DNA from 4 places in the Cronobacter sp. 153480017-3 genome. Region 1 is predicted to be linked to each of the others. Evidence: predicted binding sites of a transcription regulator. Region 1 holds the regulator's gene; each other region holds the start of a gene.
The links. The regulator CRP, encoded in region 1, controls carbon source genes, mostly activating them, when cyclic AMP is high. The targets are predictions, from matches to a motif close to ATGTGANNNNNNTCACAT.
Positions count from the first base shown of each region.

Region 1 (7,655 bases):
GCGGCCAGGCGAAATACTCCGACGGTTTCGGCCCGAAACCGGCTGATATCATTCATGTGCCGTTTAACGATCTTGATGCGGTCAAAGCGGTGATGGACGACCACACCTGCGCGGTCGTGGTCGAGCCGGTGCAGGGCGAGGGCGGTGTGACCGCCGCGACGCCGGCCTTCCTGCACGGCCTGCGCGAGCTGTGTGATGCGCATCAGGTGCTGCTGGTGTTCGATGAAGTGCAGTGCGGCATGGGCCGCAGCGGCAAGCTGTTTGCTTATATGCATTACGGCGTAACGCCCGACATCCTGACCAGCGCCAAAGCGCTCGGCGGCGGCTTCCCGGTTAGCGCGATGCTCACCACTCATGATATCGCCTCGGCGTTTCACGTCGGCTCGCACGGCTCCACTTACGGCGGTAATCCGCTCGCCTGCGCGGTGGCGGGCGAAGCGTTTGATATCATCAACACTCCGGAGGTGCTGGGCGGCGTAGCGCATAAACGCGAGCAGTTCGTACAGCATCTGGCGCAGATTGGCGAGCAGTACGGCTTATTCAGCGATATTCGCGGTATGGGCCTGCTGATCGGTGCCGAGCTGACGCCCGCCTTCCACGGACGCGCGCGCGATCTCCTCTACGCCGCGGCGGCGGAAGGGGTGATGGTGCTGAACGCCGGGCCGGACGTGCTGCGTCTTGCGCCGTCGTTGCTGGTGGAGCGCGCGGATATCGACGAAGGCATGGCCCGCTTTGCGCGCGCCGTCGCGCGCGTGGTCAACGGCTAATCATGGTGACTGGCTCAGGCGTCGTCTGAGCCAGATCCCGTGATGCGGGCGCTGACGCCACGCCACGGAAGAGATGGTATGCATGGTGCGCAGGTGATCGAGAATGCGCAGCAGATGATGTTCCATCACGCCCGGTGCCCCTTCCGGTAAGACGTCTTCGCCCTCCAGTACCGCCTCGTTTTGCGTATCGCCCGGCGCGTCATGCTCAAGCCGCTGCTGGCAGCGCTGTAGCGCAATCTCACACGCCTGTAAGTAGCGCGCTGCGGTTTCTGGCGGCAGCGCGGTTTGCTCGCGCGCCATCGTCGTTATCGCGTTGATGTGCTCGACAATAAACTGGCTGTGCGTCACCCACAGGCGCATATCCTCCAGATAACGGCTGTTAAAGCCGGGCTCCTGCATAGCCTGATTGAGCGAGTTATAGAGCGCGTTATGCGCCTGGTTGACCTGCATACGCTGCCAGGCGAGCGGGCCGGGTTGCGGGTCGCCGCTCAGGATCAGGCGCAGCGCCTCCTGGTCTGCCTCCAGCGCGTCATGCGCGTTCTGGCGCAGCAGGCCGCTTTGCCACTGGGGCCAGAGCCAGACCATGCCGCCGAACGCGATAAGACAGCCGGACAGGGTGTCTATCAGGCGCGCCACGATGTACTGCTCGCCGTTGAGCGTCAGGATTTGCAGCGAATAGACCGCCGTGACGGTAAAGCCAATCATCGCCCAGCCGTAGTGTCGCCGGATTATCAGATAACTGATTAACGTCACTAGCAGCATGCCGAGCAGGGTATAGCCCTGCGGCACTTTCAGGTGCAGCGTGATGCCCGCGATAATCAGCCCCGCCAGCGTGCCGCCCGCCCGGTGCAGGATACGCACGCGCGTCGCGCCATAGCCGTTTTGGGTGACGAACAGCACCGTCATCAGGATCCAGTACGGCTTCGGCAACTGGAAGGCGCTCCCTAACAACCCCGCCGCCGCCAGCATCACGCCCAGACGCGCGGCGGTGCGCAGCGCGGCGGATTTCAGCGACAAATAGCTTTTCAGCGCCCGCAGCAGCGGCAGGCGGCGCTTACCGCTGTCCATCAGGTCACGGGCGTAGAGCGGGCGCTGGGTGCGCAGCACGCGTGCGATGCGGCTGAAATGGTATTCGCAGAACTGGCCAACCGGGTTATCCGGGTGCTGGCGGGCGATTTTCGCCAGCGCCTCGACCTGCTTATCCATCGAGAAGCGGTGCGAATAGCGGTGGTAGAGAATGTCGTCAGAGAGCGTGCGCAGCCGCGTGGCGACGGTCTGCGCCGTCCAGCGCAACACCGCTTCGGCGTGGCTGCGCTCCACCAGTTTTTGCACTTCGCCGGGCTGATGCAGCGACACCGAGATGTGCTCCTGGAGATCCAGCGCCACCTGAAACGTGCGCAGCAGGCGCTTGTAACCGTTCTGCTTAGTGGCGGAAAGCATCTGCAACTGCTGATAGCACTGGCTTATTTGATCCACCACTTTTTGCTGATGCACCAGCAGCGGCGGCAGCGCCTGTTCCGGCTCGGTGTGGCGCGTCAGCAGGCTGTATTTGGCTTCGCAGTAGTCGGCGAGGCTTTTATAAATCAGGCTTAACGATTCACGCAGCGGCTGCTCGCGCCACAGCCAGAACCAGAAACCGTTAAACGCGCCATACCAGAGCGTGCCGAGCACATAGAGCAGCATAGGCTGCCAGATGGGCATATTGCCGGCGAGGCTTAACGTAAAGATGGCCGCGATGAGCGAGGCGGGCAACAGACGCGCATGCAGCGGGCTGATTTCCGCCGTCACGCCAAGCAGCAGCGCCAGCATCAGCAGAATGAGCGGCAGCGGCACAGACTGCAGCAGCAACAGCTGCACCGCCAGACTGCTCAGCGCAAACAGCGATGCGCCGATGATCAAGCGTTTAAAAAAGCGTTTGTGCGGGGTATCGAGACCGGCAATGTTGCAGCAGGCGGGAACGAGCGAGAACAGCAACCCTTGTTGAAGATGGCCCAGCATCAACCCGACCGCCACCGGCAGGCTTAAGATGAGCGTTTGCCGTAAAGCGTAATTAATTTCAGGGTGATAGATAAGACGACGCCACATAGGGGAGAAGTATAGATACAAAAACGGCGTGTTACCGAAGCGACACGCCGTTTTTTGCTTTTTTAGCGGGTTCCGTAAACCACGATGGTTTTGCCGTGGGCGGATATCAAGTTTTGATCTTCGAGCATTTTCAGAATGCGGCCAACGGTTTCGCGGGAGCAGCCGACGATCTGGCCGATTTCCTGACGCGTGATTTTGATCTGCATCCCGTCCGGATGGGTCATCGCGTCCGGCTGTTTCGCCAGATTCAGCAGGGTCTGCGCGATGCGGCCAGTCACGTCGAGGAAGGCGAGGTTGCCCACTTTCTCAGAGGTAACTTGCAGGCGGCGAGCCATCTGCGAGGAGAGACGCATCAGAATATCCGGGTTAACCTGGATCAGCTGACGGAATTTTTTGTAGGAGATTTCAGCCACTTCACAGGCAGTTTTAGCGCGAACCCAGGCGCTGCGTTCCTGACCTTCCTCGAACAAACCCAGTTCGCCGATGAAGTCACCCTGATTCAGGTACGAGAGGATCATCTCCTTGCCCTCTTCATCTTTGATCAGCACTGCCACTGAGCCTTTAACGATGTAATACAGCGTCTCCGCTTTTTCACCCTGGTGAATCAGCGTGCTCTTAGATGGATACTTATGAATGTGGCAATGTGACAAGAACCATTCAAGAGTCGGGTCTGTTTGCGGTTTGCCAAGCACCATGCGCGGTTATCCTCTGTTTTAAACTGGCTCCAAAGACAGGGCGCGTAACCCCTGTCTGGCTTTGCATTCATCATCTTCCCGAGTCCTGGGAAGTTGGCTGTCCGTGGACGTCGCAGCCGATAAATTATCTTCTCCTCTGCATACATGCGTAACATCAATGTATCGCCGCTGCATCCAGACTGTTTTAGCATAGCTTTTCTCAGGTGTCTCCTGTTGTCTCGTTTCAGCTTGACGCAGGTCGCCCTTCCATTGCCTCTGACGTCGCGCGCGCGTAATCTGTCAGAAAAATGAATAGCCTGGAGTGATTAACATGCATGCACGAGTGAAATGGGTGGAAGGGTTAACCTTCCTGGGCGAGTCCGCCTCCGGGCATCAGATCCTGATGGACGGCAACTCTGGCGACAAAGCGCCGAGCCCGATGGAAATGGTTTTGATGGCCGCAGGTGGCTGCAGCGCGATTGATGTTGTCTCTATTCTGCAAAAAGGTCGTCACGACGTGACCGACTGCGAAGTGAAGCTGACGTCAGAGCGTCGCGAAGAAGCGCCGCGTCTGTTTACGCATATCAATCTGCATTTTGTGGTGACGGGCAAAGCCCTGAAAGACGCGGCAGTGTCGCGCGCGGTGGATCTGTCGGCAGAGAAGTATTGCTCAGTGGCGCTGATGCTCGGCAAAGGGGTCAATATCACCCATTCGTATGAAGTGATTGAAGCGTCATGAGATGACGGACGGCCCGGCAGGCGCAGCGCCACCGGGCATCGCCGTCACGCTATCTGTTTTCCTTCCATCAGCCGCTGCACCAGCGGCAGCATAATAAGCTCCATCGCGAGCCCCATCTTCCCGCCCGGCACCACCAGCGTATTGATATGTGAGATAAACGAGCCCTGCAGCATCGCCAAAAGCCACGGATAATCGATGTTATCCAGATTGCGGAAGTGAATGACCACGAAGCTTTCATCAAGCGACGGAATGCCTTTCGCGGCGAACGGATTGGAGGTGTCCACCGTCGGCACGCGCTGGAAGTTAATATGGGTGCGTGAGAACTGCGGCGTGATGTAGTTAATGTAATCTTCCATCGAGCGCACCACGGAATCCATCACCGCCTCGCGCGAGTGGCCGCGCTCGCTGGTATCGCGGATGAGCTTCTGTATCCACTCCAGGTTGACGATAGGCACCACGCCCACCAGCAGATCGACATGCTTCGCCACGTCATGCTGCGGCGTCACCACGCCACCGTGCAGCCCTTCGTAAAACAGCACGTCCGTCGGCTCCGGCAGCGGCTGCCACGGCGTAAACGTGCCGGGCACCTGATTCCACGGCACCGCTTCGTCATAGGTGTGCAGATATTTACGCGACTGTCCTTTGCCGGTCAGCCCGTACTCCACAAAGGTTTGCTCCAGCAGGCCGAAATCGTTCGCCTCCGGGCCGAAGTAACTGATATGGCGGCCAAGATCGCGCGCTTTGCGAATAGCCATGTCCATTTCCGGGCGCGTGTAGCGGTGAAAGCTGTCGCCTTCCACTTCGGCGGCACGGAGATTCAGCTGGGCGAAAATTTTACGAAACGCGAGGCTGGTGGTGGTGGTTCCCGCGCCGCTGGAGCCTGTGACGGCGATAACCGGATGTTTGGCAGACATAGCGAGACAACTCCCTGAAGCGGCGGGGCAAGGCTCCGCCTGGCAACGTTAACCGCGAAACTGCGAACGCGGCATGATATTGACCGTTTCGTGCAGCTCAGACCACACCAGAACGGCTTCGCCACTTTGCAACTGACGCCGCACGTCGGCGACCTTTTGCTCAAGCGAGCGTTCATGTTCACCATAATCGGTGCCTTCGCGCAAGACGAAGGCTTCAATCAGGCGCTCCAGGGTGTCGGGCGCGATCTCTTGCCAGGGAATGATCATTTATCGGTCCAGATAAGACGTTAACCAGTCAGGAATGCGCTGTTCCAGCCACATTTTGGGCTGACGCAGCGTGCCGCCGACAAAGCCCACGTGACCGCCATGCTCTGTCAGTTGATATTCAATATTAGCAGGCAGCGTGGTGGTGTCGGGGATCACGTGATGATCCATAAACGGGTCGTCTTTGGCGTGGATAATCAGCGTCGGACGGGTGATGCTGGCGAGGCGCGGCATCGCGCTGCACTGGCGATAGTAATCGACGGCATCGCTAAAGCCGTGAATTTTCGACGTGATCAAATCATCGAAATCGCGGATGCGGCGCAGGCGCTTAAGCTGGGCGAGTTCAATCGGCAGCGTGCCGGGCCAGGCCTTCAGCTTGCGGGTGGCGTTGGCTTTCAGCAGGTTCAGCAGATAGAACTGATAAAAGCGTGAAAAGCCTTTTTCCATATGGTTGCAGCAGTGTTCGAGCATAAACGGCGCGGACACAATCACGCCTGCCGTCAGCGGGAAGCTGGCGTCAATCTCCGCCATCAGGCAGCCGAGCATATTGCCGCCGAGCGAATAGCCCACCGCCGCTGTCGGCACGGTGCCGTAGCGCTCATCCAGCCAGCGCAGGAAAAAGGTGCCGTCTTCGGTTTCGCCCGAATGATAGATGCGCCCCAGTTTGTTTGGCACGCCGCTACAGCCGCGAAAGTGCATCACCATGCCGAGCCAGCCGCGCGCTTTCGCCGCATGGATAAGGCCGTGGGCGTAAGGGCTGTGCAGGCTGCCTTCCAGACCGTGAAACACCACCAGACGCGGTTTATGACGCGCCTGGTCAGGGTTTTCGCTAAACGCCAGGTCGACAAAATCGCCGTCCGGCAGATCCAGACGCTGCCAGTGCGGCTCAAACTGCAAACGGCGGCGCAGCACGCGCGGCAGCATGGTTTGCAGGTGTGGATTGCTGACTCCCGGCATTGGCTGAAAGTGTGAGGAATCGGTGTTCAGTGCAGGAAGTTCTGCGGGAGTAATGTCGGCCATAGCTGATGTCTTTTATTAGTTCGCTAATTACTATACCGGTTGTGATTCATTTTGTTGATGCTTTGGTGCGGATCACTCGGCCAGTAAATTGCGCGAGAACAGGTGAATATCAGCATCCGGCTTACGTCGCCAGAGCCTGGCCTTACGCGCGCCGGTGGCGACGCTCTCGCCGGTCTCTTCAAACATGCCGGACGCCTCAAAGCGCCGGATCAGGCTTTTACGCTGGATGGGCTGGCCGAGAATAATCTCCGTCGCCTCCTGAAGCTGGCTCAGTGTAAAACACTCCGGCAGACAGTAGACCGGCAGGAGCGAATACATTGTTTTCTGGCGCAGGCGGCGCAGGGCGGCCTCGATAATCGTCTGGTGATCGAACGCCAGCTCGATAGCGTCAAGCTCCGCCACCGGCACCCACTGCGCATCGCTGACGGAGGCGATATGCGGCTGACAGTCGACCCAGGCGATAAGCGCAAACCAGGCGGTGGTGAGGCTCCAGCCGCGCGGGTCACGCTCCGGGCCGGAAAACGTCTCCAGTTGCTCAAGCCATGACGGGCGCACGCCGGTTTTCTCGGTGAGCTTACGCAGCGCCGTCGCGTGGGTGGAATCATCTTTCTGCATATCGATAAACCCGCCGGGCAGCGCCCAGCGGCCCTGCTGCGGCTGACGGGCGCGCTGTACCAGCAGCACGCAGAGCGCCTGATCGTGCAGGGTGAACAGCACGCTGTCGACGGTCACCAGCGGGGAAGGGAACCGCGCAGGGTCATAAGTTTCCAGATATTCCGCTTCAGTGGTCATGCACCGCTCCGTTTAATTGTCTCAGAGACAAGTTTATCAGCCCTGAACGCCGGGACAAAGCAAACCTGTAATGTTTTAATTTTCAGCAACATGCTATTTTTTAGCCAGTGCGGCGAAAATTTCGCTTGCTTATTAGTGTCTCTTGGACAATATTAAATGTGTCGCAAGGACATAAACTAATTAACCGGGGGCGAAAATGATGCAGCCGCAACTGATGGTAGACGGACAAGAGATTGCAACACAGACCGGGCGTTTTCCTGACGGCGCCGTGTGGGCGAAAGTGACCGGCGAACTGCCGCGCGTCGCCTCGCTGATGCGTATTCGCGCCGCCGCCATGAAAACGATGGACGATTTCATGCTGCTGGCGCAGCTTACCGACGCGGTGCGCCAGCACTGTGAC
Region 1 is NZ_JBSEYN010000004.1:44,064-51,718, reverse strand. Features, by position in the region: gene argD (bifunctional acetylornithine/succinyldiaminopimelate transaminase) at 1-767, shown strand, start outside; gene ACUW6V_RS11035 (YccS/YhfK family putative transporter) at 768-2,852, opposite strand; gene crp (cAMP-activated global transcriptional regulator CRP) at 2,915-3,547, opposite strand; gene ACUW6V_RS11025 (OsmC family protein) at 3,858-4,265, shown strand; gene ACUW6V_RS11020 (phosphoribulokinase) at 4,310-5,179, opposite strand; gene ACUW6V_RS11015 (YheU family protein) at 5,228-5,446, opposite strand; gene ACUW6V_RS11010 (hydrolase) at 5,447-6,463, opposite strand; gene ACUW6V_RS11005 (NUDIX hydrolase) at 6,536-7,255, opposite strand; gene prs (ribose-phosphate diphosphokinase) at 7,452-7,655, shown strand, end outside.

Region 2 (7,655 bases), on a different contig from region 1:
TCAAACGCCGCATGGGAGCGTTTCAGCGCGGCCTGCGCCTCATCCATCAGGCTGTTCCAGCTCCCCACCGAGCCGGTTTCTTTATCCTGCATAAAGTAGATGCCTGCACGGTTCAGTAAGTCACTTGCCATCAGGAGCGTGACGCGGGCGTCATCCATCGCCACCTGCTGCTGGCGCTGCGCCTCGTGGTGCTGGACCTGCTGCTGCGTGTCGCCAAGCAGCGATGAGAGCATCAGTGTGGAGAGAATTTGCAGTGCGGAGAAGAGCGTAATAACACACAGAATGCCGGCCATCAGCCCGAAGCGAGTGCGCGGCACGACGCGCCGGATGGCGCGGAAAATTTTAGTTAGGTTCATGTTTTTCTTCGTTAAACAGCGAAAACCTCCGCGAGTCTACAAAGCAAAAATGACAGAACCATGTCACGGATATGACAAAGGGCCGCATGAGCGGCCCCTTACTCCCAGGGCGGGTAAGCGAAACGCACCCGCCGGTCAAACTGAACCACGGCCACCGTAGGGCGGGTAAGCTCGTAGGGCGGGTAAGCGAAGCGCACCCGCCAGTCAGGCTGAACCAATGCGCGGCCCGGCGGGATAACGCTTTTATTCACCGCATCACTTAGCGGCGGTTTTTCCACACGGTCTGGATATTGCAGCTCATGTAGGGCGGGTAAGCGAAGCGCACCCGCCGATAAAACCAAACAACTATGCGCGGCCCGGCGGGATAACGCTTTTATTCACCGCATCACTTAGCGGCGGTTTTTCCACACGGTCTGGATATTGCAGAACTCATGCAGGCCAAAGTGCGACAGCTCGCGGCCAAAACCGCTCTTCTTCACGCCGCCAAACGCCACGCGGGCGTCACTTGCGCAGTAACCGTTAATAAAGACGCCGCCGCACTCCAGACGCGCCGCGAAATCCTCCGCGCGGGCGTCATCGGCGGTCCAGACGGTCGCGCACAGGCCAAATTCGCTCTCGTTCGCCAGTTCCAGCGCATGTTCGGCGTCGCGCGCCACGCTAATGGCTGCCACCGGCCCGAACAGCTCCTGACGAAACGCGGTCATCTCGCGCGTCACGTTGCCAAGCACCGTCGGCGCGTAGAAATTCGCCGCACCGGCTACCTTCTCGCCACCCAGCAGCAGCGTCGCGCCTTCGCTGAGCGTCGCCGTCACCTGCGCATGCAGCTCGTCACGCACATCAAAACGCGCCATCGGGCCCAGGAACGTGGTTTCGTCGGTCGGCGCGCCCATTTTCAGCTGCTGCGTGGCGGCCACGAATTTTTCGGTAAAGGCATCGGCGATGCTCGCTTCGACGATAAAACGCTTGGAGGCAGCGCACACCTGCCCGGTGTTCTGGTAGCGCCCCGCCACCGCGGCTTTCACGGCCTCGTCGAGATCGGCGTCCGCCAGCACGATGAACGGATCGGAACCGCCCAGCTCCAGCACGCATTTTTTCAGCGCCGCGCCCGCCTGCGCGCCGATTGCGGCACCCGCCCGCACGCTGCCGGTCACGGTAACGGCGGCGATACGCGGATCGTTAATCGCCTGGCTCACCCCGTCGTTGGTGGCGTTAATCACCTCGAACACGCTGGCCGGCACGCCCGCGTCTTCAAAAATCTCATTAATCAGCAGCGCGCAGCCCATCACGTTCGGCGCATGCTTAAGCAGATAAGTGTTGCCCGCCAGCAGGATCGGTACCGCCCCGCGCATCACCTGCCACAGCGGGAAGTTCCAGGGCATGACGGCAAGCACAGGCCCGAGCGGACGGTATTCAATCACCGCCTGCTGGTTTTCCACCAGCGTCGGCTCCGTCGCGAGCATCGCCGGGCCATGTTCGGCGTACCAGTCGCAGAGCGCGGCGGATTTCGCCACTTCGCCGCGTGCCTGAAGGATCGGCTTGCCCATCTCGGCGGTGATCATCTGCGCCAGCTCTTCGCTGCGTGCGCGCAGTGCATTGCCGATGTTACGCAGCGTCTGCGCGCGTTCATCAATACGGCTGGCGCGCCAGCGGCGAAAGCCTTCGCTTACGCGGGTAATAGCCAGCTCGACCTGTTCAGCGCTTGCCAGCGGGTACGCCGCCAGGGTTTCGCCGGTGGCCGGGTTTACGGAAATCGCATGGGTGGCAGGGGAAATGCTCATCAATGGCCTCTCTCTTATGTGTTGTTATCGGTGACGCTTTTTTACACCAGACACGTCAAAACTTCTGGTATAGCCTGGCCTGCTCTGGTATTTCTGAAAAGTGAATAATATTAACGATTCCATTCACCCGGAGAGAATGCGATGGATTTAACCCAGCTTGAGATGTTTAACGCCGTGGCCGAAACTGGCAGCATCACGGCCGCCGCCCAGCGCGTTCACCGGGTGCCGTCTAACCTGACCACCCGCATCCGCCAGCTTGAAGAAGATCTGGGCGTGGATCTGTTTATCCGCGAGAACCAGCGCCTGAAGCTCGCGCCCGCCGGGCACAGTTTTCTTGACTACAGCAAACGCATTCTGGCGCTGGTGCAGGAGGCGCGCGAGGTGGTCTCCGGTGACGTGCCGCAGGGGATTTTCTCGCTCGGATCGCTTGAGAGCACCGCGGCGGTGCGCATTCCCGCTGTGCTGGCCGCCTTTAACCAGCGCTACCCGAAAATTCAGTTCGATCTGGCGACCGGCCCGTCCGGTACCATGATTGACGGCGTGCTGGCGGGCGAACTGAGCGCGGCGTTTGTCGACGGCCCGGTTCTGCATCCGAATCTGGAAGGTATGCCGGTCTATCAGGAAGAGATGATGCTGGTGGCGCACGCGAATCACCCTGAGGTTACGCGCGCGCAGGAGATTAACGGCGCGAGCATTTACGCCTTTCGCGCGAACTGCTCCTACCGGCGGCATTTCGAAAGCTGGTTTAAAGAAGATCAGGCGATGCCGGGCAAAATCCACGAAATGGAGTCTTACCACGGCATGCTGGCGTGCGTGGTGGCGGGTGCCGGTGTGGCGATGATCCCGCGCAGTATGCTGGAGAGTATGCCAGGCAGCCATCAGGTGCAGGCGTGGCCGCTGGCCGATAAATGGCGCTATATCGATACCTGGCTTATCTGGCGGCGCGGGGCGAAAACCCGTCAGCTCGACGCCTTTACAGAACTGCTGCCGTGTCTGACACCCGCTTTCGCATAAACACACTCAGCGGATCGGGCTGGTAAGGTGCAAACGGTGCGGTGTGCGTATAGCCGCAGCGCTCATAGAGCTTCACCGCCGCATGCTGGTGAATGCCGGTTTCCAGTTGCAGCATGTGGCAGCCGCGTGAGCGCGCGGCGGCTTCCAGCGCTGCCATCAGTGTTTCACCGAGGCGCTGCCCGCGGTGGCGCGCATCGATATACACCCGCTTAATTTCTCCAGAGCCGTCAGTGTTCAGCATCACCGCGCCACAACCCACCGCCTCGCCCTGATGGCGGATCACCATAAAAATCATCTCATCTTCGGGGATGTCGGCGAGATCCACCAGATGGTTGCTCTCTGCCGGGTACAGCGTGCTCTGATACGCGTCCAGCGCGGCGATCAGCGCCCGGCTTTCAGCGCTGCCTGGCGCTTCGGCGGTTATCGGGTACATAGCGGCTCCTTGGTTGTTTTTATTAGCTTTACCGGTTGCGCGCGCCGCCGACAACCCGCCGGTCAGACGATTGTCTTATGATGCGCGCTTTAATACACAATGGGGATTTCCTGGCAGCGGGTTGTGCAGGTACTCTGTGCGGCGAAATGGGTTAACAAGGAATGACACCATGAATAACAGAGCACGAAAAGTGATGATTATCGGTGCGGGCAACGTGGGCACCGCCGCCGCCTGGGCCTTACTCAACCAGAATATCGGCGAGGAGCTGATTCTGGTGGATCTCGATGCCGCGCGCGTCGAAGGGCACTGCCAGGATTTGCGCGACGCCGCCGCGTATATGCCGGGGATGATTAAAATCTCCACCCGCCAGGCGCAGGAGTGCGCGGATGTCGATATCGCGGTGATCACCGTTTCCGGCGGCGCGCTGAAGCCCGGCCAGACGCGCCTTGACGAGCTGACCAACACCGCGCGCATCGTCGGCCAGATTGTGCCGCAGATGATGGCGGGCGGCTTTAATGGCATTTTCCTCGTCGCCACCAACCCCTGCGATATCATCACCTGGCAGGTGTGGAAGCTCTCCGGCCTGCCGCGCAACCAGGTGATCGGCACCGGCGTCTGGCTCGACACCACCCGCCTGCGCCGCTCGCTTGCCGAAGCGCTGGATATCGGCCCGCAAAGCATCGACGCCTTTATTCTGGGCGAACATGGCGACACCCAGTTCCCGGTCTGGTCGCACTCTTCCGTGTATGGCTCGCCGGTCGCGCAGGTTTACGAGCGCAAAACGGGTACGCCACTGGATACCGCGGCGCTTGCCGAGCGCGTGCGCAGGCTGGGCTTTGAGATTTACGCCCGCAAAGGCTGTACGGAATATGGCATCGCGGGCACTATCGCGGAGATCTGCCGCAATATCTTCACCGGCAGCCACCGGGCGCTGGCGGTATCGTGCATTCTTGACGGCGAATATGGCGTCGACAACGTGGCGATAGGCGTTCCGGCGGTACTGGCGCAAAACGGCGTGCAGCAGATTATCGAACTGCAGCTGGAAGGCGAGGAGCAGGCGAAGTTTCAGCATTCGGTCGCGGTGATTAAAGAGAATATCGCCCGTCTGCCCTGAGCATGAAAACGGCGCCCGCTACGGGCGCCGAAGCATCAGCGCAGCAATACCTGGCCGATAAGATAGGTCACCGCCTGGCCGCCAATCAGCACGCGATCGCCCTGCCATTCACAGCGTAAATCCCCGCCCCGCGCCGAGACCTGACGCGCCATCATCGCGGTCTTGCCAAGCTTCTCACCCCAGAACGGGATCAGCATACTATGCGCGGAACCGGTCACCGGATCTTCCGGCACGCCCTCTCCGGGGCAGAAAAAGCGGCTGACGAAATCATACGGGCCGCCGGGTGTGCCGGGCGCGGTGACGCAGACCTGTTTGCCGAGCGGAATCAACGCGTGAATATCCGGGGTCAGCGCCTCTACCTGCGCCTGGGTTGGTAGCTCCACCAGATAGTCACGATACACCGCCACCGACACCGCGCCGTCAATCCCCAGCGCGCTCAGCAGCAGCGCGGGCGCGTCCACCGGCTGCGCCTGCCACGCCGGAAAGTTCAGCGTCAGCCAGTCACCGCGGCGCGTAACGGACACCTCCCCGACAAAGCGCGTCGAGAAGCGGATTTCGCTGTGCGGGTAATCGAGGTGCTCTAAAATGACGTGCGCGGCGGCAATCGTGGCGTGGCCGCAGAGGTTGATTTCATAGCGCGTGGTAAACCAGCGCAGTTCGAAGCCGTCGTCGGTGCGCACAAAAAACGCGGTTTCTGACTGGTTATGCTGCCGCGCCATCAGGAGCAGCGTTTCATCCGGCAGCCATTCGCTTAACGGACAGACCGCCGCCGCGTTGCCGCTGAAGGTTTTATCGGCGAACGCGTCCACCATATAAAAATCAACTGATTGCATTGTCATCCCCACCCTGTTTTTTGTCGTTGCTGTTTTTACACACTATCACGCGGTCTGTAATCCGTGACGGCAATTGCGTTTCTGCCGCTTCGTTTGTTACATGCTGGGTATAAAAGTGAGATTTGCGTCACAAAATGGTTGTGTCCCGACGGGCGAAAGTTTTAAGATCGCTCGCTTCTTATTCACTTCTGACCAGCGCGAATCTTTTCTATGACGATGAATACAGTCTCTCGCAAAACCGCGTGGCTGCGGGTGGTTACGCTTGCGGTCGCGGCATTTATCTTTAATACCACCGAGTTTGTGCCGGTGGGCCTGCTCTCTGATATCGCCGCGAGCTTCCATATGGAATCCGCGCAGGCGGGCATTATGCTGACCATCTACGCCTGGGTGGTGGCGCTGATGTCGCTGCCGTTTATGCTGCTGACAAGCCAGGTGGAGCGCCGCAAGCTCCTTATTGCGCTGTTTGTGGTGTTCATCGCGAGCCATATGCTGTCGTTTATGGCCTGGAGCTTCGAGGTGCTGGTCATCAGCCGTATCGGCATCGCCTTCGCCCATGCGATTTTCTGGTCGATTACCGCGTCGCTGGCCATTCGCCTCGCCCCGCCGGGCAAACGCGCCCAGGCGCTGAGCCTGATTGCGACCGGCACCGCGCTGGCGTCGGTACTCGGTCTGCCCATCGGGCGCATCGTCGGGCAATATTTCGGCTGGCGCACCACGTTTTTCGCCATCGGCATCGGCGCGCTGATTACGCTCGCCTGCCTTATGAAACTGCTGCCGAAAATCCCGAGCGAACACTCCGGCTCTCTTGCGAGTCTGCCGGCGCTGTTCCGTCGCCCGGCGTTGCTGTGCATCTACGTGCTGACCGCCGTGGTGGTGACCGCGCACTTCACGGCCTACAGCTATATTGAGCCGTTCGTGCAGAACGTCGCGGGCCTGAGCGAAAACTTCGCCACCTTCCTGCTGCTGGTGCTCGGCACCGCGGGCATTATCGGCAGCGTGATTTTCGGCAAGCTCGGCAATCTGCACGCCTCCGGGCTTATCAGTAGCGCCATCGGCGTACTGGTTATCTGCCTGCTGCTGTTGCTGCCTGCCTCGCACAGCGCTGTAAACCTGACCATTCTTGGCGCGTTCTGGGGCATCGCGATTATGCTTATCGGCCTCGGTATGCAGGTGAAAGTGCTGGCGCTGGCCCCGGACGCCACGGATGTGGCGATGTCGCTCTTCTCCGGCATCTTTAACATCGGTATCGGCGCAGGCGCGCTGGTGGGCAACCAGGTGAGCCTGCAACTCTCGATGTCGTCCATCGGTTATATGGGCGCTATTCCGGCGCTGGTCGCGTTTGTCTGGGCGATTGTAATTTTCCGCCGCTGGCCGGTTCAGCTTCCTGAAGAGCAACCGCACCACGGTTAATCTTAACGCCGCCGCTTCAGGCGGCGTTTTTTTATTCTTTTTCTCTGTTTTCACCGCGTCGCGTTACGCCTTTCCGCGCTTAACAGGCGCGCGCTATCGCAGCGATTGCTCTTACCTTTCCTTTGATTTTGAAGGGTTTTTAACACGTTTTAGCAGATCGTGTGATCGCGAAAATCATTCGGTTGACTTATGTTTGCCTGGGCAATAATATCTCGCGTGACTAATCTACTTGCCTGGGCAACTATGTTGGAAAATAACAGCGATCTGTTTAACGAGATTATTCCCTTAGGACGACTGATTCACCTTGTGAATCAGAAAAAGGATCGCCTGCTCAATGAGTACCTTGCGCCGCTCGATATCACGGCAGCGCAGTTTAAGGTGCTCTGTTCCATTCGCTGTCCTGGCCGCATCACGCCAGGGGAGCTGAAAAAAGTGCTCTCAGTAGATTTAGGTGCTCTGACGCGCATGCTGGATCGTCTGGTATGCAAGGGCTGGGTGGCGCGTCTGCCTAACCCTAACGATAAACGGGGCATCCTGGTTGAGCTCACGGAAGAAGGCGCGGTGCTGTGTGAACAGTGCCACCAGCTGGTAGGACAAAACCTGCATCAAGAATTAACAAAAAACCTGACGGCAGACGAAGTGGCGACCCTCGAATACCTGCTTAAAAGGGTGCTGCCGTAACAGCAAAGAGGTAAGACGATGTCCAGACGCAACAAT
Region 2 is NZ_JBSEYN010000001.1:173,364-181,018, forward strand. Features, by position in the region: gene ACUW6V_RS00790 (Tar ligand binding domain-containing protein) at 1-356, opposite strand, end outside; gene sad (succinate-semialdehyde dehydrogenase) at 746-2,134, opposite strand; gene ptrR (putrescine utilization regulator PtrR) at 2,276-3,148, shown strand; gene ACUW6V_RS00805 (GNAT family N-acetyltransferase) at 3,108-3,581, opposite strand; gene ACUW6V_RS00810 (L-lactate dehydrogenase) at 3,751-4,695, shown strand; gene ACUW6V_RS00815 (PhzF family phenazine biosynthesis protein) at 4,731-5,528, opposite strand; gene ACUW6V_RS00820 (sugar transporter) at 5,739-6,938, shown strand; gene marR (multiple antibiotic resistance transcriptional regulator MarR) at 7,185-7,619, shown strand; gene marA (MDR efflux pump AcrAB transcriptional activator MarA) at 7,638-7,655, shown strand, end outside.
Region 2: the regulator CRP is predicted to act here: its motif matches at 5,644-5,661, upstream of ACUW6V_RS00820 (sugar transporter).

Region 3 (7,655 bases), on a different contig from region 1:
CATGAATAACATGCATGTGCCCGCCGGGCTGCTGGTTAACCTCGCCATCTGGCAGCAGCAGCCCCACTGGCCGAGCTTTATCATTGGGGGAGCGGTGATAGTGGCTTCTCTGTGGGTCCACCGACGCTGGGTCGCGCCGCGCTCCGCACAAACGGAAGGGAATCACAGGCGTGCTGACGCGCCTGCTGAATAAACGCCTCCGTCACCGGCTGACGCTGCTCGCCATCGCGCACCGCAGCGTACAGCCGGCTCCATAATCCTTCGCCCAGCGCACGTGTGACCACCAGCCCCTGACGCTCGAAATTCTCCACCACCCAGTGCGGCAGCGCGGCGATGCCCATGCGCGCCGACACCATCTGGATAAGCAGCAGCGTATTATCCACGCTTTTCAGCGTCGGGCTGACGCCCGCCGGCTGTAAAAAGTGACGCCAGACATCGAGACGACTGCGCTGCACCGGGTAAATCAGCAAGGTTTCGCTGGCGAAATCCTCCGGCGTCACCTGCGTTTTGGTCGCCAGCGGATGATCGGGCGCCACCACCAGACGCACTTCAAAATCAAACATCGGCGAATAGTGCAGGCCGCTGCGTGGCAGAATGTCTGACGTCAGCACCAGATCGAGTTCGTCCTGCTGCAGCGCAGGCTGCGGATCAAACGTCACGCCCGATTTGAAATCCATCTCCACCTGCGGCCAGCGTTTACGAAACGCCTCCAGCGCCGGGGCCAGCCACTGAATACAGCTATGACACTCAATCGCGATGCGCAGGCGGGTCTGTTGCGGTTCATTGCACGCCTGCAATGCGCGGCTTATCTGCGGCAACACCTGGGCTGCCAGCTGCAACAGGATCTCGCCCTGCGGCGTGAAGCGCAGCGGCTGGCTCTTACGCACGAATAACCGGAAGCCGAGGCGCTGCTCCAGATCGCTGAACTGGTGTGAAAGCGCGGATTGGGTCTGATGCAGCGATGCCGCCGCCGCCGCCAGTGAGCCGCAATTACGCAGCGCCTGAAGCGTTCGCAGGTGTTTTATCTCGATCATGAATGTCCTTCACTTCAGCATGAATAATTTGCGCTTGAGGAATATACAGTAACTGCCAATTATGGATGTGTAAACATCTGGACGTCCAAATCCGACGTCTTTCGAATTTCTGGTGCGTTGGCTGCGCTGGCTCACCCCGGTCACTTACTTCAGTAAGCTCCCGGGGATTCGCCAGCTTGCCCCCTTCCCGAAATCCGAAATACATGCGGATTAATTAATCAGACGAACAGATTTATTTCCTGACACGGGATTCCTTTTTAAGAGAGGCAGAACATCATGACTATCCATAACCACACCCTCGGTTTTCCCCGCGTCGGCCTGCGTCGCGAGCTGAAAAAAGCGCAAGAGAGCTACTGGGCGGGCAAAAGCACCCGTGAAGAATTACTGGCGGTGGGCCGCGAGCTGCGCGCCCGTCACTGGGAACAACAAAAAGCGGCGGGCATCGATCTGCTGCCGGTCGGCGATTTCGCCTGGTACGATCATGTTCTGACCACCAGCCTGCTGCTCGGCAACGTCCCGGCGCGCCACCAGAATGTGGACGGCACGGTGGATATCGACACGCTGTTCCGCATCGGTCGTGGCCGCGCGCCGACCGGCGAACCTGCCGCCGCCGCTGAAATGACCAAATGGTTTAACACCAACTATCACTACATGGTGCCGGAATTCACCAAAGGCCAGCAGTTCAGCCTCACCTGGACGCAGCTGCTGGATGAAGTGGACGAAGCGCTGGCGCTTGGTCACCATGTTAAACCGGTACTGCTCGGGCCCGTCACTTACCTGTGGCTTGGCAAAGTGAAGGGCGAACAGTTCGATCGTCTTTCCCTGCTTAACGACATTCTGCCGGTCTACCAGCAGGTGATCGCGGAACTTGCGAAACGCGGCATTCAGTGGGTGCAAATCGATGAACCGGCGCTGGTGCTGGAGCTGCCGCAGGCGTGGCTGGACGCGTTTAAACCGGCCTACGAGGCGCTGAAAGGCCAGACCAAACTGCTGCTCACCACCTATTTTGAAGGCGTGACCGATAATCTCGATACCATCACCGCGCTGCCGGTGCAGGGGCTGCATGTCGATCTGGTTCACGGCCATGACGATGTCAACGAACTGCATCGCCGCCTGCCGCAGGAGTGGTTACTCTCCGCGGGCGTTATCAATGGCCGCAACGTCTGGCGCGCCGATCTCACCGAAAAATACGCCCAACTGAAAGCGATCGCAGGCCAGCGTGAGCTGTGGGTGGGCTCGTCCTGCTCGCTGCTGCACAGCCCTATCGACCTGAGCGTCGAAACGCGTCTGGATGCGGAAGTGAAAAGCTGGTTCGCCTTTGCGCTGCAAAAATGCGAAGAGCTGGCGCTGCTGCGCGATGCGCTGAACAGCGGCGACACAACAAAAATCGAGCAGTGGAGCGCGCCGATTCAGGCCCGTAAACACTCGGCCCGCGTACATAACCCGGCGGTGGAACAGCGCCTTAAGGCCATTACGCCGCAGGACAGCCAGCGCGCCCATGCGTATCCGGTACGCGCCGAAGCGCAGCGCGCCCGCTTTAACCTGCCGTCCTGGCCGACCACGACCATCGGCTCGTTCCCGCAGACGACCGAAATTCGCGGCCTGCGCCTGGATTTCAAAAAGGGCAATCTCGATGCGGCGAACTACCGCACCGGCATCGCCGAACATATTAAGCAGGTGATCGCCGAGCAGGAGCGTCTGGGTCTCGATGTGCTGGTACACGGCGAAGCCGAGCGTAACGACATGGTGGAGTATTTCGGCGAGCACCTTGATGGCTTTGTCTTCACCCAGAACGGTTGGGTGCAGAGCTACGGCTCCCGCTGCGTGAAGCCGCCGGTCGTTATCGGCGACATCAGCCGCCCGGCGCCGATCACCGTCGAGTGGGCGAAGTACGCGCAGTCGCTGACCGACAAACCGGTGAAAGGCATGCTGACCGGCCCGGTGACTATTCTCTGCTGGTCGTTCCCGCGTGAGGATGTCTCGCGCGAAACTATCGCCAAACAGATTGCGCTGGCGCTGCGTGACGAAGTGGCGGATCTCGAAGCCGCGGGCATCGGCATTATTCAGATTGACGAACCGGCGCTGCGTGAAGGGTTGCCGCTCAAGCGCAGCGACTGGGACGCGTATCTCGCCTGGGGCGTGGAGGCGTTCCGCCTGAACGCGGCGGTCGCGAAGGATGACACGCAGATCCACACTCATATGTGTTATTGCGAGTTCAACGACATCATGGATTCTATCGCCGCGCTGGATGCGGACGTGATCACCATCGAAACGTCACGTTCAGATATGGAGCTGCTGGAGTCGTTTGAGGAGTTTGAATACCCGAATGAAATCGGGCCGGGCGTATATGATATCCACTCGCCGAACGTGCCGGATGTGGCGTGGATTGAAGCGCTGCTGAAGAAAGCCGCGCAGCGCATTCCGCAGGAGCGTTTGTGGGTGAACCCGGATTGCGGCCTGAAAACCCGCGGTTGGCCGGAGACCCGCGCGGCGCTCGCCAATATGGTGAAAGCGGCGCAGAACCTGCGTCAGGCGTAACGGTTTTGTGATGGCGGGTGCGCGACGCTTACCCGCCCTACGATAAGGCCAGTTATGCGTTGCGTAGGGTGGGTCATACGTAGGATGGGTAAGCGCAGCGCACCCACCGCAGCCCGGAAAAAACGGTGTGGTGTGGTTTATGATTTTGTAGGGTGGGTAAGCCCTGCGCACCCACCGAAGCCCGCAGAAAACGGTGTGATGCGGTTTGTGACTTTGTAGGGTGGGTAAGCGCAGCGCACCCTCCGCAACCCGCAGAAAACGGTGTGATGCGGTTTGTGATTTTGTAGGGTGGGTAAGCGTAGCGCACCCACCGCAACCCGCAGAAAACGGTGTGATGCGGTTTGTGATTTTGTAGGGTGGGTAAGCGCAGCGCACCCACCGCGCCACCAAAAAACGCCCGGTTTCCCGGGCGCTTTTTTTATCCTTTCTTACTGCCGTAGGTTTTGAACCACTCCAGCATGCGCTCCCAGCCATCCTTCGCCGATGCCTCGTGATAACTCGGGCGATAATCGGCGTTAAACGCATGGCCCGCGTCCGGGTAAACAATAATTTCCGCTTTCGCGTTGGCGGCGCGCAGCGCCTGACGCATGGTCTCCACGCTCTCAAGCGAAATACCCGTATCCTGCGCGCCGTAAAGTCCCAACACTGGCGCGGTCAGATCGGTAGCGACATCCACCGGGTGCTTCGGTGAGTTTAACGTTTTGTCGCCCAGCAGCTTGCCATACCACGCCACGGCGGCTTTCAGTTGCGGATTATGCGCGGCGTACAGCCACGCGATACGCCCGCCCCAGCAAAAACCGGTCAGCATCAGACGATGCGCGTCGCCGCCGTTGCGTGACGCCCAGCTTGCCACATGATCCAGATCCGCCAGCACCTGTGCGTCCGGCACTTTCGACACCAGATTGCTCAACAGCGACGAAATATCGTCATACTCATTCGGATCGCCCTGACGGAAATAGAGTTCCGGCGCCACCGCCAGATACCCTTCCAGCGCCAGGCGACGGCATATATCGCGAATATGTTCATGTACGCCGAAAATCTCCTGTACCACAATCACTACCGGCAGCGGGCCATCAGCAGCGCGCGGGCGGGCGTGGTAAGCAGGCATATTTTCGCCCTGCGTGGGAATCGAGGTTTCGCCCGCGATAATGGCATCCTGCGGCGTATGCACTACCGTTGAAGCGACAGGTGAAACTGCAGCGGCAAAGCCCGCCGGATGGTCAGTGTTGTTGGTCATGGCATTCTCCGTACCCGTTATTGTTTTAGCGCATCCCTAACTATAGCCTGCGTGTGGCGGGAGTGGAGGTGGCAAAAGCAGGCATTCGGCGCGCGGGATTTCCATTCATGCGCTCTATATGTGACCATAATCACGAAATTATGGAAAATTAATGCAACTCCTTTCTTTTGAAGTGAATCCGGTCACGAAAAACGCCGGAAAGGTTCTGTAAAGTACCGTTTTGCTTCTCCTGACAAACCGACCCACAGAGGAGTCACCTATGTCTGATGTTTTTCACCTCGGCCTTAAAAAAAGCGATCTTCAGGGCGCAGAATTAGCGATTGTCCCGGGCGACCCGGAGCGAGTGGAAAAGATCGCCGCGCTGATGGATAAGCCGGTCAAACTGGCCTCCCACCGTGAATTCACCTCCTGGCGCGCTGAGCTTGATGGCAAAGCGGTCATCATCTGCTCCACCGGTATCGGCGGCCCGTCAACGTCTATTGCGGTAGAAGAGCTGGCGCAGCTTGGCATTCGTACTTTCCTGCGCGTGGGCACCACTGGCGCTATTCAGCCGCACATCAACGTCGGCGACGTGCTGGTAACGACCGCCTCCGTACGCCTTGATGGTGCCAGCCTGCACTTCGCGCCGATGGAATACCCGGCCGTTGCCGATTTCGCCTGTACTACCGCATTGGTGGAAGCGGCCAAAGCGGTCGGCGCGACTACGCATATCGGCGTGACCGCCTCTTCCGATACCTTCTATCCGGGCCAGGAGCGCTACGACACCTTCTCTGGCCGTGTAGTCAGCCGCTTTAACGGCTCCATGAAAGAGTGGCAGGCGATGGGCGTGATGAACTATGAAATGGAATCGGCCACGCTGCTGACCATGTGCTCAAGCCAGGGGCTGCGCGCGGGCATGGTGGCGGGCGTTATCGTCAACCGCACCCAGCAAGAGATCCCGAACGCGGAAACCATGAAACAAACCGAAAGCCACGCGGTGAAAATCGTGGTAGAGGCGGCGCGCCGCCTTCTCTGATAACTCCTTTCAGGCCGGCGCTCTGCCGGCCTTTTTGCGTAATGTCTCGCAGGATTGACGATCCTTACAGAAAAACGCTTTTCGTCTGGAATTATGTACAGCACAATCCCCTCTGGCGTGATGAGCAGTTCAGGCAGGAGGCGTGGTGGAAATCTCATATCTGGTGTTAGCCGTGGTTGCGCTGGCAGGCGTTGTGGTGGGCTGGCTGATGTCAGGGCTGCGAACCGCCCAGTACAAGGCGGATCTACTGGCGGAACAGCGCGATATTTACGGCGAACTCAGCGCGGCCCGCGAGGCGCTGGCGCATAACCAGCACTGGCGCGATGAGTGCGATCTGCTCAATAACGAACTGCGCAACCTGCGGGAGATCAACAGCTCGCTGGAGTCCGATCTGCGCGAAGTCACCACGCGGCTGGAGGCCACCCAGGTCCACGCCGAAGAAAAACTGCGCCAGATGATGAGCAGCGAACAGCGCCTGAGCGAACAGTTTGAAAACCTCGCTAACCGTATCTTTGAGCAGAGCCGTCGTCAGGTCGATGAGCAGAATCGCCAGAGTCTGAGCGGCCTGCTTTCCCCGCTGCGCGAGCAGCTCGACGGTTTTCGCCGACAGGTGCAGGAAAGCTTCGGCCAGGAGGCACGCGAGCGCCACACGCTGGCTCATGAAATCCGCAATCTCCAGCAACTGAATGCGCAAATGGCGCAGGAAGCTATCAACCTTACTCGTGCATTAAAAGGCGACAACAAAGCCCAGGGCAACTGGGGCGAAGTGGTGCTCGCGCGCGTGCTGGAAGCCTCGGGCCTGCGCGAAGGGCATGAGTATGAAACCCAGGTTAATATTCAGCTTGCCGACCGCAGCCGTATGCAGCCGGATGTCATCGTGCGTCTGCCGCAGGGCAAGGATGTGGTGATTGACGCCAAAATGACGCTGGTGGCCTATGAGCGTTACTTCAACGCCGAAGATGACTACAGCCGCGAGCTGGCGCTGAACGAACACATCGCTTCGCTTCGTAATCATATTCGCCTGCTGGGGCGCAAGGATTATCAGCAGTTGCCGGGGCTGCGCACGCTGGACTACGTGCTGATGTTTATCCCGGTCGAGCCCGCCTTTTTACTGGCTATCGACAAGCAGCCGGAGCTCATCACCGAGGCGTTAAAAAACAATATCATGCTGGTAAGCCCGACCACGCTGCTGGTGGCGCTGCGCACCATTTCCAACCTCTGGCGCTATGAGCATCAAAGCCGTAACGCCCAGCAGATAGCGGATCGCGCCAGCCGCCTGTATGACAAAATGCGGCTGTTCGTTGACGACATGAGCGCCATTGGCCAGAACCTCGACAAAGCCAGCGACAGCTATCGCCAGGCGATGAAAAAACTCGCCAGCGGGCGCGGCAACCTGCTTGCGCAGGCGGAGGCGTTTCGCGGTATGGGCGTTGAGGTAAAGCGCGAGATTAATCCGGATTTGGCCGAGCAGGCGGTGCAGGATGATGAAGCGTTTGCGCTCCCCGATGCCGAAGCGCTTGCCAGCGCCCCTGATGAAAACAGCCACTTAGCGGCGTTTCGCGTTGCGGGCGAGCGCTGAGCGGCGCGCTAATGCCGCCTTGAATCGTAGGGCAATTGCGGCCAATCTGTTACACTTCACAAACATTTCCTTGATAAGCAGGCACTGAGATGGTTGAAGATTCACAAGATACAACGCACTTTGGCTTCCAGACCGTAGCGAAAGAGCAAAAAGCGGATATGGTGGCGCAGGTCTTCCACTCCGTGGCGGCGAAATATGATGTCATGAACGATCTGATGTCGTTCGGCATTCATCGTCTGTGGAAGCGCTTCA
Region 3 is NZ_JBSEYN010000013.1:64,551-72,205, forward strand. Features, by position in the region: gene ACUW6V_RS19900 (carboxylate/amino acid/amine transporter) at 1-193, shown strand, start outside; gene metR (HTH-type transcriptional regulator MetR) at 81-1,034, opposite strand; gene metE (5-methyltetrahydropteroyltriglutamate--homocysteine S-methyltransferase) at 1,311-3,572, shown strand; gene ACUW6V_RS19915 (dienelactone hydrolase family protein) at 3,991-4,809, opposite strand; gene udp (uridine phosphorylase) at 5,069-5,824, shown strand; gene rmuC (DNA recombination protein RmuC) at 5,970-7,403, shown strand; gene ubiE (bifunctional demethylmenaquinone methyltransferase/2-methoxy-6-polyprenyl-1,4-benzoquinol methylase UbiE) at 7,493-7,655, shown strand, end outside.
Region 3: the regulator CRP is predicted to act here: its motif matches at 4,928-4,945, upstream of udp (uridine phosphorylase).

Region 4 (7,655 bases), on a different contig from region 1:
CGCCCTGGGCAAGGGTAGAGGCCATATGTTCCAGCATCTCTTTAACCGCATCTTCCACCGCTTTCGCCGGGATATGGGAGTGCTGGCTTGCAAGTCTTTCGATTAATTCTGACTTGGTCATGTTTCCTCCGGTTTCCATTCAGGAAAATTGTCTTACAGCTATCATCGAACAAGGGCGGCCAAAGCCGCCCTTAGTGTCTGATTACAGGCCGGAACCTGTAATCTGTCAAGGCAATTACTCGCCTTTAGCTGCTTTGAATGCTTCAGCCATTGCGTTAGAGAAGTTGCCTTCTTCCTGTTTGTTGTTAACAGAAGCGATTGCATCTTTCTCGTCAGCTTCGTCTTTCGCACGAACAGACAGGCTCACAACGCGGTTCTTACGATCAACGCCAGTGAATTTAGCTTCAACGTCGTCACCAACGCTCAGAACCAGAGTCGCGTCTTCTACGCGGTCACGGGAAGCTTCAGAAGCGCGCAGGTAACCTTCAACGCCGTCTGCTAATTCAACTGTAGCACCTTTCGCGTCAACTGCGGTTACTTTACCAGTAACGATTGCACCTTTCTTGTTCAGTGCAACGTAGTTGTTGAACGGATCTTCTGCGAGCTGTTTAACGCCCAGAGAGATACGCTCACGCTCTGCGTCAACCTGCAGTACAACGGCAGCGATTTCGTCGCCTTTTTTGTACTCGCGAACGGCTTCTTCGCCAGCCACGTTCCAGGAGATGTCAGACAGGTGAACCAGACCGTCGATGCCGCCGTCCAGGCCGATGAAGATACCGAAGTCAGTGATAGACTTGATTTTACCTTCAACGCGATCGCCTTTGTTGTGGGTCTCAGCGAACTGCTGCCACGGGTTGGCTTTGCACTGTTTCAGGCCCAGGGAGATACGACGACGTTCTTCGTCGATATCCAGAACCATCACTTCTACCACGTCACCAACGTTAACGACTTTGGACGGGTGGATGTTTTTGTTGGTCCAGTCCATTTCGGAAACGTGTACCAGGCCTTCAACGCCTTCTTCGATTTCAACGAAGCAGCCGTAGTCGGTCAGGTTGGTTACGCGACCAGTCAGGCGGGTGCCTTCCGGGTAACGTTTAGCGATAGCAACCCACGGATCTTCGCCCAGCTGTTTCAGGCCCAGGGAGACACGGGTACGCTCGCGGTCGAACTTCAGCACTTTAACAGTGATTTCGTCGCCAACGTTCACGATTTCGCTCGGATGCTTAACGCGTTTCCAGGCCATATCAGTGATGTGCAGCAGGCCGTCTACGCCGCCCAGATCAACGAATGCACCGTAGTCAGTGAGGTTCTTAACGATACCTTTAACTTCCATGCCTTCCTGCAGGTTTTCCAGCAGCTGATCGCGCTCTGCGCTGTTTTCAGATTCGATAACGGCACGACGAGAAACAACAACGTTGTTGCGCTTCTGATCCAGCTTGATTACTTTGAATTCAAGCTCTTTGCCTTCGAGGTGCAGGGTGTCACGAACCGGACGCACGTCTACCAGGGAACCCGGCAGGAACGCACGAATACCGTTCAGCTCAACAGTGAAGCCGCCCTTGACTTTGCCATTGATAACACCAGTAACGGTTGCAGCTTCTTCGTAAGCTTTTTCCAGCATCAGCCACGCTTCGTGACGTTTAGCTTTCTCACGAGACAGCAGGGTTTCACCGAAACCGTCTTCTACTGCATCCAGAGCAACGTCAACTTCGTCACCAACCTGGATTTCAATTTCGCCCTGGGCGTTTTTGAACTGCTCTGCCGGAATGGCGGACTCAGATTTCAGACCGGCGTCAACCAGTACTACGTCTTTGTCGATAGCAACAACAACGCCACGAACGATAGAACCCGGGCGGGTTTCGATTTCTTTCAGGGATTCTTCAAAGAGTTGAGCAAAAGATTCAGTCATGTTTAATCTTCAGGTTTTAAATTAACGTCCACCTGGCATCATGCTGGGTGGGGTTGTTTCACATACCCGCTGTCACTCCATTGCAACGGGGGTACTGCAAATTCGGTCGCGTTACTTCGCGAGCGCCAGTTTTTCACGGGCGTATTCAAGCGCCTTTTCGATAACTTCTTCAATGCTAAGGCTGGTGGAATCCAGCACCAGAGCATCTTGCGCGGGCACTAACGGCGCTACTGGCCGGTTACGATCGCGGTCATCGCGCTCTTTTATCTCGGCCAAAAGGCGTTCAAAGTTAACACTAAAGCCCTTTTCCTGCAACTGTAGCATACGGCGATGAGCACGTTCCTCGGAGGAAGCGTCAAGGAAAATTTTCACAGGCGCATCAGGGAAAACCACCGTTCCCATGTCACGCCCGTCGGCAATCAGGCCAGGTGCTTCACGAAATGCGCGCTGACGGCGCAGCAGTGCTTCGCGCACACGCGGGAACGCGGCAATCTGCGAGGCGGCGTTGGCCACCTCCTGCGTGCGAATCTCGGCACTGACGTCTTCACCTTCCAGAATGACTTCCAGTTCGCCCTGCTGCGCGACGAAGCGCACATCCAGGTGCGCAGCCAGCGGAACGAGCGCTTCTTCGGAAGCGACATCAACATGATGATGCAGGGCGGCCAGCGCGAGAACCCGATAGATGGCGCCGGAATCCAGCAAATGCCATTGCAGGGTTTCAGCCATCGCTTTACAGAGCGTGCCTTTCCCTGCGCCGCTTGGGCCATCGATTGTGATTACCGGGACGGATGCCGTCATCTTTTTCTCCTTCAATAACAAATGGCAGGCCTGCAACGTGAACGCGGCGCATTATACGCTTCATCACCGCAGACTGTTATCTTTCCGGCAAAATATCGCCGCCATTGTGGCTGAGTGTAGAAGAAGTGGGCGCAGATGCCCGGAACGGCGCGCTGCCGTTCCGGAAAAACTACGTATTTAAGCAGAGTGGCTGATACGCGCGAGCTGCGCGAAATAATTCGGGAAGGTTTTCGCGGTGCATTTCGGGTCGAGAATCGTAACCGGCGTGTCGGAAAGCGCCACCAGCGAGAAACACATCGCCATGCGATGATCGTTATAGGTGCCGATATCCGCAAACTGTAACTGCGCAGGCGGCGTAACGGTAATGAAGTCATGCCCCTCTTCAACCGTAGCGCCGACTTTGCGCAGCTCGGTGGCCATCGCCGCCAGGCGGTCTGTTTCCTTCACACGCCAGTTATAGATATTACGAAGCGTGGTGGTGCCTTTAGCAAACAACGCGGTAGTGGCGATGGTCATCGCCGCGTCGGGAATATGGTTCATATCCATATCAATCGCGTTCAGCTCACCGCGGGTGCAGCTGATGAAATCGTCGCCCCAGGTGATGTGTGCGCCCATTTTTTCCAGCACGTCAGCAAAGCGAATATCGCCCTGCACACTATTGCGCCCAATACCGGTGACTTTGACAGTGCCGCCTTTAATGGCTGCCGCCGCGAGGAAATAAGACGCGGAAGACGCATCGCCTTCTACCAGATAATGTCCTGGCGACTGGTACTGCTGGCCGCCCTGAATGACAAAACGCTGGTAGTTTTGGTTTTCCACCTCAACCCCAAAGGTTTTCATCAGGTGCAGCGTGATATCAATGTAGGGCTTTGATACCAGCTCGCCTTTAATGTCGATAGCGGTGTTGCCCGGTGCCAGCGGAGCGGCCATTAACAGCGCGGTCAGGAACTGGCTTGAAACGCTGCCGTCAACGGTTACGTTGCCACCGGTGAATCCGCCTTTCAGATGCAGCGGCGGATAGTTTTCCTGCTCCAGATACGTGACATCTGCGCCGCCCTGACGCAGCGCGTCGACCAGATGTCCAATCGGGCGCTCTTTCATGCGCGGCTCGCCAGTCAGCACCACATTATTAGTGCCAAGGCACAGCGCCGCTGCCAGCGGACGCATTGCGGTTCCGGCGTTACCTAAAAACAGTTCCAGCTCCACGAGCGTATTGAACGGCCCGCCCTGCCCCTGAATTTCACAGCGGGTGCGATCGTCTGAAAGCGAATAATGAACGCCAAGCGCGTTGAGCGCGTTCAGCATATGGCGCACGTCGTCGCTATCCAGGAGGTTGGTGAGCGTCGTAGTGCCTTTTGCCAGTGCGGCGAGCAGCAGCGCCCGGTTGGAAACGCTCTTGGAGCCAGGAAGATTAATGGTGCCATCCACACGCGCGATGGGTTGTAAGGTCAGGGATTCCTGCATGGAAAAAGTCTCAATAAAACAGAATAAAAACCCCGCGGCCAGCCGCGGGGCGAATCATAACGGAAGGATTAACCGTGACGGCGTTCGAAATCCACCATGAAGTCGGTCAGGGCTTTTACCCCTTCGAGCGGCATCGCGTTATAAATAGAGGCACGCATGCCGCCGACCACGCGGTGGCCTTTCAGCGCGTGCAGGCCCGCAGCAAAGGACTCTTCAAGGAACAGCTTATCCAGACTGCTGTCGGCGAGCTGGAACGGTACGTTCATGCGTGAACGGTTAGCCGTTGCAACATCGTTGCGATAGAAATCACTGTTATCAATCACGCCGTAGAGCAGATCGGCTTTTTGCTGGTTGATCTTGTCCATCGCCGCCACGCCGCCGTTGGTTTTGAGCCATTTAAACACCAGGCCCGCGAGATACCAGGCAAACGTCGGCGGCGTGTTGAACATGGAGTCGTTTTCGCTCAGCACGCTGTAATCCAGCACCGACGGGCAAGAGACATGCGCCTTGCCAAGCAGATCCTCACGCACAATGACCAGCGTCAGGCCCGCCGGGCCAATGTTTTTCTGCGCGCCCGCGTAGATGACGCCGTAACGGCTGACATCAATCGGATGAGAAAGAATGGTGGAGGAGAAATCGGCGGTAACGATAGCGTCGCCAAAATCAGGCGTATCGTTAATCGCGATGCCGTCGATGGTTTCATTCGGGCAGTAGTGGACGTAAGCGGCATCCGCCGAGAGCTGCCATTCGCTCATCGGCTTAATGGCGCGTTTGCCATCAACGGTGATTTTCGCGTCAATCACATTCGGCGTCAGGTATTTTTTGGCTTCTTTAACCGCGCTTGCCGCCCAGTAGCCGCCATCAACATAATCGGCAGTCGTTTTGTTGCCGAGCAGATTCAGCGGAAGCGCGGAGAATTGCCCGCGTCCGCCGCCGTGGCAGAATAACACTTTGTAATTTGAGGGGATCTCCAGCAGATCGCGAAAATCCTGTTCCGCCTGTTCCGCCACCTGAATAAACTCTTTGCTGCGGTGGCTGATTTCCATCACAGAGGTGCCTAACCCCTGCCAGTCACGCAACTCTTCCTGAGCCACTCGTAACACATCCGCCGGCAGCATCGCCGGGCCAGAACTAAAATTGTAGACCTGAGCCATTTCCCCTCACCACGCTAAAAGCAATAAGTTTTTCCTGTGGCTATCGGTTTTATCATTCCGTTGACAGGGCTGCAACGGCTAATCCTGGCGCCAGGGGGAATGTGCGCCAAATCACACAACACAATCCGCCAGCACAGCGCCCGCTGACGGTGGAATTTGCTGTCAGGTTACGCGGGTCGCGGTGCTTGCCTTCACCCATATATGGTTTTTGCAGCGCGGACAGGACGGTTTCACACCGGCATCAAACGTCACCACTTCGCTACAGCGGATACAGGCGTAATCGCCGGTTTCAGGGATATGTTCAAAACGCTCGCTGCAATACTCCGGCAGAATCGACAGTCCCGGTCGTACCAGTTTGTCGGGATAGTAATAAACGCTGATTTGACCATTAGCCTCAAGGATAGCGAGTCGCACCTGCCCCAGATGCTCCACGCCTTTGGTACGCAGCTCCATAAAAAACTCAAATTCGGTCATGTTCTCCCGGTTGAGCTTTTCCCAGGCCAGCTCGCCGTCTTCAATAATGATGCGCGGTTTGCCCTCCAGTAGATCCTCAAGCTTTTCGCTACAGGACATCAGCCACATCACCAGACGATAGAGCACGCCGAGCGTAACAAACACTACCAGCACGGGCAGCAGCGGCACGTCGTCATAAAACGCCACGTCCCCCGCCGCTGATCCGAGCGTCAGAATGATTAGTACTTCAAAGAGCGACATCTGACGTACGCCACGTCGCCCGGTAATTTTGAGAAACAGAAACACCAGGATAAAGGTGTAAAGGCTGCGCAGCGCGACTTCACCCAGAAATTCTAATGGAAACTTGTCAAGCGCCATCCGTTGCAAATCGAAAGCTTTCATATTTTTCTTACGCCATAACAGGGAGTTATCTTGATTAAGGATAGTCGTAAGATTTATTTTTGCCGCATCGGGCGGGACGATGGCGCAGAAGGGCTAAAATCCGTATCATTGCGCGCTTTGCGTACGATAAAAGTGGATCCCATGACTCAAACCTTCATCCCCGGCAAAGATGCCGCTCTGGAAGACTCCATCGCTCGCTTCCAGCAGAAACTCACCGATCTGGGCTTTAACATCGAAGAAGCCTCCTGGCTAAACCCGGTGCCGAACGTCTGGTCTGTGCATATTCGCGACAAAGAGTGCGCGCTGTGCTTTACCAACGGTAAAGGTGCTACCAAAAAAGCTGCGCTGGCTTCCGCGCTGGGCGAATACTTTGAGCGTCTGTCCACCAACTATTTCTTCGCCGATTTCTGGCTGGGCGATACGATCGCAAACGGCCCGTTCGTGCACTATCCGAACGAAAAATGGTTTCCGATCCCGCAAAGCGATGAACTGCCGGAAGGCATTCTTGATGCCCGCCTGCGCGCGTTTTACGATCCGGAGAACGAACTGACCGCCAGTATGCTGGTTGACCTGCAGTCTGGTAATGAAGAGCGCGGCATCTGCGCCCTGCCGTTCACCCGCCAGTCAGATGAACAGACCGTTTACATTCCGATGAACATCGTCGGCAACCTGTATGTATCCAATGGCATGTCCGCGGGCAATACCCGCAACGAAGCCCGTGTTCAGGGGCTGTCTGAAGTGTTTGAGCGTCATATCAAGAATCGCATTATTGCCGAAAGCATCAGCCTGCCGGAGATCCCGCAGGAGGTGCTGGCGCGCTATCCTGGCGTGGTCGAAGCTATCAATACACTTGAAGCGGAAGGCTTTCCGATTTTCGCTTACGACGGCTCTCTCGGCGGAAAATATCCGGTTATCTGCGTTGTACTGTTTAACCCGGCCAACGGCACCTGCTTTGCCTCCTTCGGCGCGCATCCCGATTTCGGTGTGGCGCTGGAGCGTACCGTCACCGAGCTGCTGCAGGGCCGCGGCCTGAAAGATCTCGACGTGTTTACGCCACCGACGTTCGATGATGAAGAAGTGGCCGAACATGCGAACCTTGAGACGCACTTCATCGACTCCAGCGGTCTTATCTCCTGGGATATGTTCAAGCAGGACGCGGATTATCCGTTTGTAGACTGGAGCTTCGCCGGTACGACGGAAGAAGAGTTCGCTACCCTGATGGCGATTTTTAAGGCTGAAGATAAAGAAGTCTACATCGCCGATTACGAGCATCTGGGCGTTTACGCCTGCCGTATCATTGTGCCGGGCATGTCTGACATCTATCCGGCAGAAGATCTGCTGCTCGCGAATAACAATATGGGTAGCCATCTGCGCGAAACGCTGCTGGCGCTGCCGGGCAGCGAGTGGGAGAAAGAAGATTATCTGAACCTGATCGCTCAACTGGACGAAGAAGGCCATGACGACTTCACTCGCGT
Region 4 is NZ_JBSEYN010000002.1:375,618-383,272, reverse strand. Features, by position in the region: gene ihfB (integration host factor subunit beta) at 1-121, opposite strand, end outside; gene rpsA (30S ribosomal protein S1) at 236-1,909, opposite strand; gene cmk ((d)CMP kinase) at 2,021-2,707, opposite strand; gene aroA (3-phosphoshikimate 1-carboxyvinyltransferase) at 2,885-4,171, opposite strand; gene serC (3-phosphoserine/phosphohydroxythreonine transaminase) at 4,240-5,325, opposite strand; gene ACUW6V_RS06205 (DUF421 domain-containing protein) at 5,488-6,180, opposite strand; gene ycaO (30S ribosomal protein S12 methylthiotransferase accessory factor YcaO) at 6,322-7,655, shown strand, end outside.
Region 4: the regulator CRP is predicted to act here: its motif matches at 5,425-5,442, upstream of serC (3-phosphoserine/phosphohydroxythreonine transaminase).